Linked DNA regions of Aromatoleum petrolei. The protein of the gene in region 1 interacts with the protein of each later gene in a pairwise test. Links are inferred from orthologs where the notes say so. Each region holds a gene or a part of one and is shown on either strand. Other genes may lie near its edges. The genes, in order: ToN1_RS22430 and ToN1_RS16810.

Region 1 (3,293 bases):
GGATGAGGACGGCGGCGATGTCGTGGGCGCGTGTCAGCTCACGCGCCGCACCGAGCGCTTTCCACAGCATCAGGCCTGCGGATCGCCCGGTCCGCCCCTCGCATTGTCGGAACCCGGCGGGTGCAGGCGGTCGGCGATGCCCCTGAGCATCCCCGAGGCGAGTGCGGCGAGCAGGCCCGCCTCGTTGCGCAGCGTCTGAACGCCGCTTTGCAGCTGCTCGCGGGTGAGCTCTGCGACGGCACGCGTGAGGTCGGCTCCCGCGTTCGCGACGCGGCCGCCGACCGCGGTGCCGCTGTTGCGCGCGTGCTCGGCTAGTTCGTGGAGAGTGGAGCGCGCGAGTCCGGTTGCGCCACGCCCCGCGTCGGCCAGCGTGCGCAGGAAGTTCGATTCCATCGCCCCAAGCTGGTCGAGCGTGCCGCGGATTTCCTGGCGCGAATACTCGCTGCCGCGTCCGACGGCCTCCTTCACGGCGAGCAGTGTCGCCTGGGCGGCTGCTGCGAGGGCCTCGTCCAGCCCGCGCACCGCTTCGCGGATGGCTTCGGTGCGTTCGCGGTCGGGGCGCTCGATGCCTTGTTGCGCGCCCCTGAGCACGGCATCGGTGACCTGTTTGAGCGCGTCGGTGTCCAGCTTGCCGTGCGACAGTGCCCCGAGCGTGATCGTCCGTACACGTTCGGCCACCTTGGCCGGGTCGCCGTCGATCGCGGCACCCACGTCGCGTTCGATGTTTTCGAAGTCCTGGTTCATGACCTTCCCCCGTTCGTACGGCGTCCGGCGGGGCGCCGATGCTGTTGCCACACATTTAAAGTATGGCCTCAGGAAAGGTGGATGGCGATGGAATTTTTGGCGCCATCCAGTCTGCAAGGGCCAGTTGCCGATCGTGCCCTGCGGTCTGGCTGGCTTACCATTGCGCACTTGACCGCTTTGACCGTCCTCGTGCTCCCTGCCATGTCCGATTCCGCTTCGCCCGTCTTCTCTGGCCTCGAACCTGCCCCCGTGTGGGCGCATTTCGCCACGCTGTGCCGTATCCCGCGCGCATCCAAGGCAGAGGGCGCGCTGCGCGACCTGCTGCGCGAGCGCGCTTTGGCGCACGGACTGGAGGTATCGATCGATCCGGCGGGCAACCTGCTGATCCGCAAGCCCGCGAGTCCGGGCTGCGAAGGGGCGCCGGGCGTCGTGCTGCAGGCGCATCTGGACATGGTGTGCCAGAAGGCGGCCGAATCGGCGCACGACTTCTCGCGCGACGAGATCCGCGTGGTTCGGGACGGCGACTGGCTCGCCGCCGCGGAGACCACGCTCGGTGCCGACAACGGCGTCGGCGTGGCGCTAATTCTTGCGGCACTGGAGGACGATTCGCTCGTGCACGGGCCGCTCGAGGCCTTGCTGACGGTGGATGAGGAAGCCGGAATGGGCGGTGCGCAAGGGCTCGACGCCAATGTGCTGCGAGGTCGGCTGATGCTGAACCTGGACACGGAGGAATGGGGAGAGTTCTATATCGGCTGCGCTGGGGGACTGGACGTGAATGTTCGCCGTGAGGGGCGGGCGGAGCAGCCGCCGGTTGGGACGGAGCAGTGGCAGGTCGAGCTGCACGGCCTGCGCGGCGGGCATTCTGGCGTGGACATCCATGAGGAGCGGGGCAACGCGATCAAGCTCCTGGTGCGCGTGCTGCGCGATCTGGAGCGCCGCTTCGACCTGCGTCTCGGTGCGGTCGAAGGTGGTTCGGCGCGCAACGCGCTGCCGCGCGATGCGCGCGCGCGGGTGGCGCTGCGGGCCGGATCCGGCGATGAGTTGGCGCTCGTGCTGGCAGCGTGGCAGGAACGGTTGCGCGAGGAGTTGAAGGGCGTCGATGAGGGCGTGAGCCTGCGGGCGGTGCCCGTCACGGAGGCCGAACCGGTGATGTCAGCGGCGGACCAGGCGGTGTGGCTCGCGTCGCTCCATGCGGCGCCGCATGGGGTGCGTCGCCGCAGTCCGAGCGTGCCGGGTGTCGTCGAGACGTCGAACAACCTCGGCATCGTCGCGCTGGAGCCGGATGGCGGTACATCCAGCTTCATGGTGCGCTCCCTGCTGGACGGTGCGGCAGGCGCGCTCGGCGACGAGATCGTCAGCCTCTTCGCGCTGTCGGGAACGGCGGCCGAGGCATCGGGGCATTACCCGGGCTGGGCGCCGAAGACCGACTCGCCACTGCTCGCGCTGTGCCGCGAAGTGTATCGGCGCGAGCACGGGGTGGAATCGCGCGTGCAAGTGATCCATGCCGGGCTCGAATGCGGGCTCATCGCGGCGAAGTACCCCGACATGCAGATCGTTTCCTTCGGCCCCACCATACGCGGCGCCCATGCGCCGGGCGAACGCGTCGAGATTGCTTCGGTGGGGCGCGTGTGGCACCTGCTGGGGGCGATTCTCGCGGCGATCGCCGGAGAGCGTGCGGAGGCCGCGTGAATCCGGAGAATCTCGAAGCGCTGGTGAGCACTGCGATGCCGTTCGGTAAGTACAAAGGGCGGCTGATTGCCGATCTACCGGGGCATTACCTGAACTGGTTCGCGCGCGAAGGCTTTCCGCCGGGCAAGCTGGGACAACTGCTCGCGTTGATGCACGAGCTGGATCACAACGGCTTGTCCGGATTGCTCGCGCCGCTGCGGAAGTGATTGTGGTGTTGTCGAATTCGAAAGCAAGGACCGGAGTGCGTCCGGGGGTACGCATGTCTACAGTGGGGCTCATCGGATTCTGACGAGGCGATGAACATGTCCAGGCAAATCGAGGCGCGTGCTGCCGCGACAGCGGCCGATCCGCGCTGGGCGGCGGTGCTGGCACGCGATGCGACGGCTGACGGGGCGTTCTGCTACGCGGTGCGGACCACGGGCGTGTATTGCCGGCCGTCGTGCGCGGCACGCACCCCGCGGCCGGAGAACGTGGAGTTCTTCGCAACGGGCGAGGAGGCGCTCCGTGCGGGATATCGCGCGTGCCTGCGCTGCGCACCGGACGGGCCTTCGCTCGCACAGCAGCATGCCGAAGCGGTTTCCGTCTTGTGCCGGCAGATCGAACAGGCGGAGACGCCGCCGACGCTGGAGGCTCTTGCAGGACTCGCGAACATGAGCGCTTTCCATCTGCACCGCGTCTTCAAGGCGGTCACGGGAACGACCCCGCGCGCCTATGCGAAAGCCTGCCAAGCGGCAAGGATGCGGGCGAAACTCGACGACGGGGCATCGGTGACCGACGCGCTCTACGCGGCGGGCTACGGTTCGAGCGGGCGCTTCTACGAAGACTCGGGGCGGACGCTGGGCATGACGGCGAGCAGCTAC
Region 2 (3,110 bases), 1.2 Mb from region 1 along the record:
CATCAAGGTGCTGGGCATCTTCGCGCGCCTCTACCATCGCGACGGCAAGGACGGCTACCTCGCCGACATGCCGCTGGTGATGGACTACCTGCGCCGCGCCTGCAAGCGCTACCGCGACCTCGGGCCACTGCTGAAGCTGCTCGACCGCCTCGATCCCGAACCGGTCGAAGTCGGCTACACCTTCTGATGCGTGCAATGATCCTCGCCGCCGGACGCGGCGAACGCATGCGTCCGCTGACGGACGCGTGCCCGAAACCGCTGCTGCGGGCGGGCGGCAAGCCCCTGATCGTGTGGCACATCGAACGCCTGCGCGACGCCGGTTTCACCGACATCGCGATCAACCACGCTCACCTCGGCGCGATGATCGAGGCCGCGCTGGGCGACGGCCGCAGCTTCGGCGTGCGCCTGCACTATTCGGCCGAGGCCGAGGCGCTGGAGACTGCCGGCGGCATCCGCCAGGCCCTGCCGCTGCTGGGCAACGCGCCCTTCCTCGTCGTCAATGGCGACGTGTTCTGCGACGCCGACCTCGCGACGCTGCGCGAGCGCGGCACCACGCTCTCGGCCGAGGGCGACCTCGCCCACCTGCTGATGGTGCCTAACCCGGAACACCACCCCGGCGGGGATTTCCGTCTCGCGGACGGGCGACTGCATCGCGACGGCGAACCGCGACTCACCTTCTCCGGCATCGGCGTGTACCACCCGAACCTGTTCGCCGGCATCGCCCCCGGCACACGCGCCGCGCTGGGACCGCTGCTGCGCGAAGCGATGGACGCCGGGTGCGTCGGCGGCACGGCGCACGCCGGCTACTGGCTCGACGTCGGCACCCCGGCGCGGCTCGCCGAGCTCGACGCCCGGCTGCGACAACCCGGCGCCTGAACGCCCCCCGGCGGGTCGGGTCGAATCCGACACCACATGCCATAATCTGCCGATGAATATGCCCCTCGCCCCGAAGCTCGCCCCCCTCGCGCTCGACATCGCCCCTTTCCGCGCCCGCCGCGAGCGCCTGCTCGCCCGCATGAACGCCCAGGGCGGCGGTATCGCGGTGTTGCCGACCGCCCCGGAACGCGCACGCAACCGCGACACGCATTACCCGTTCCGTTACGACAGCTATTTCCACTACCTGACCGGCTTCGGCGAACCGGAGGCGGTGGTCGTGCTGGTTGGCGGCGACACGCCGAAATCGATCCTGTTCTGCCGCGAGAAGAACGAGGAGCGCGAAATCTGGGACGGCTACCGCCACGGCCCCGACGCAGCACGCGAGCATTTCGGCTTCGACGAGGCCTGGACCGTCGGCGAACTCGACCAGCGTCTGCCCGACCTCATGTCCGGCCAGCCCGCGCTGTGGTGCAGCCTCGGCCACGAGGCCGACTGGGACGCCCGCGTACTGCGCGCACTCAACACCGTGCGCGCGAATGCCCGCGCCGGCGCGATCCCGCCCCACGCAATCCGCGACGTGCGCGCCGAACTCGACGAGATGCGCATCATCAAGGATGCCGCCGAAATCGCGATCATGCGCCGCGCCGGCGACATTTCCGGCGAAGCGCACCGCCGCGCGATGGCCGCGACCCGCCCCGGCCGCTTCGAGTACGAGATCGAAGCCGAACTGCTCCATGCCTTCCGCCGCGCCGGCAGCCAGGCCCCCGCCTACCCGTCCATCGTCGCCAGCGGCGCCAACGCCTGCGTGCTGCACTACATCGAGAACGACCGCCAGATGGCCGACGGCGACCTGCTGCTGATCGACGCCGGCTGCGAGCTCGACGGCTACGCCTCCGACATCACCCGCAGCTTCCCCGTGAACGGCCGCTTCAGCGGCCCGCAACGCGACATCTACGAACTCGTGCTCGCCGCCCAGACGGCCGCGAAGGCGGTCATCCGTCCCGGCGCACACTGGAACATGCCGCACGACGCCGCCGTCGAGGTGCTCGCGCAGGGCATGCTGGATCTCAAGCTCCTTTCCGGCAGCCTCGCCGAAGTCCTCGAACAGGGCCACTACCGCCGCTTCTACATGCACCGCACCGGCCACTGGCTCGGTCGCGACGTGCACGACGCGGGCGAATACAAACTCGATGGCGACTGGCGGCTGCTGGCACCGGGCATGGTGCTGACGGTGGAGCCGGGCTGCTACATCCGGCCCGCCGAAGGCGTGCCGGAAGCCTTCTGGAACATCGGCGTGCGCATCGAGGACGACGCCCTGGTCACCGAGGACGGCTGCGAATACATCACCGAAGCGGCACCCCGCACGGTTGCCGACATCGAGGACCTCATGCGCGAGGCCGCCGATGGTGCAGCATGACCTGCTGATCGTCGGCGCCGGCCCGGTCGGCCTTTCGCTCGCCCTCGCGCTCAAGGACAGCGGCCTCGCGATCGCGCTGGCTGATGCACGCCCACGCGATGCTGTCGCCGCGGACCCGCGCGCGCTCGCGCTCGCCCACGGCACACGCCTCACGCTCGAACGCCTGGGCGTGTGGCATGACCTGCCGGCGACGCCCATCCGCCACATCCACATATCGCAGCAGGGCGGCTTAGGCCGCACCCGCCTCGAAGCGGACGAGTACGGCCTGCCCGCGCTCGGCTACGTCGTCCGGGCAGGCGCTCTCGCCGACGTCCTGCGCGAAGCCTTGGAACGCACCGGCATCACGGTCATGGACGAGACCGAAGTCGCCGGACTTGCAACCGGCTCAGACGCAGTTACGGCCAGCCTCGCAGGCAGCGGCAGCACCCTCCACGGCGCCGCCGCCAACGCCCGCCTCGTCGCCTGCGCCGAAGGCGGGCTGCAGGCCGGCACGCCCGACATCGTCGAACGCGACTACGGCCAGCACGCGATCATCGCCGATGTGGGCATCGCGGGTGGCCACGACGAAACCGCCTTCGAGCGCTTCACCAGCGAGGGTCCGATCGCGTTGCTACCCCACGGCCACCAATACGCACTGGTGCATGTCGCCTCGCCCCGGCGCGCCACCGAACTCCTGGCTCTGTCCGACGCCGCCTACCTCGAGCACCTCCAGCACCGCTTCGGCAGCCGTGTGCACCTTGCACACGTCGCCGGGCGGCAACGCTACCCGCTGGTGCTGCGCTACCGCCGCGACCCCGTCGGCCAGCGCACCGTCTGG

What was found.
Region 2: the proteins of ToN1_RS22430 (region 1) and ToN1_RS16810 interact in binary tests that used the Escherichia coli proteins (3 or more experiments, as listed by UniProt). The link is inferred for Aromatoleum petrolei from one-to-one orthologs.

The regions. Positions count from the first base shown.
Region 1 is NZ_CP059560.1:4,898,849-4,902,141, forward strand. Bases 212-3,189 are described here. They hold ToN1_RS22430 (aminoacyl-histidine dipeptidase), read left to right. Parts: upstream 212-945; coding sequence 946-2,433; downstream 2,434-3,189. Other genes in these bases: ToN1_RS22425 (DUF6781 family protein), read right to left, coding at 212-744; ToN1_RS22435 (DUF3820 family protein), read left to right, coding at 2,430-2,639; ada (bifunctional DNA-binding transcriptional regulator/O6-methylguanine-DNA methyltransferase Ada), read left to right, coding at 2,736-3,189. In the rest of the region: ToN1_RS22420 (ABC1 kinase family protein), read right to left, coding at 1-70; more of ToN1_RS22425, read right to left, coding at 70-211; more of ada, read left to right, coding at 3,190-3,293. UniProt on the Escherichia coli protein: Dipeptidase with broad substrate specificity. Requires dipeptide substrates with an unblocked N-terminus and the amino group in the alpha or beta position.
Region 2 is NZ_CP059560.1:3,700,585-3,703,694, reverse strand. The notes cover bases 316-3,110. They hold ToN1_RS16810 (aminopeptidase P N-terminal domain-containing protein), read left to right. Parts: upstream 316-928; coding sequence 929-2,293; downstream 2,294-3,110. Other genes in these bases: ToN1_RS16805 (FAD-dependent monooxygenase), read left to right, coding at 2,280-3,110; murU (N-acetylmuramate alpha-1-phosphate uridylyltransferase MurU), read left to right, coding at 316-876. Also shown: ToN1_RS16820 (aminoglycoside phosphotransferase family protein), read left to right, coding at 1-187; more of murU, read left to right, coding at 196-315.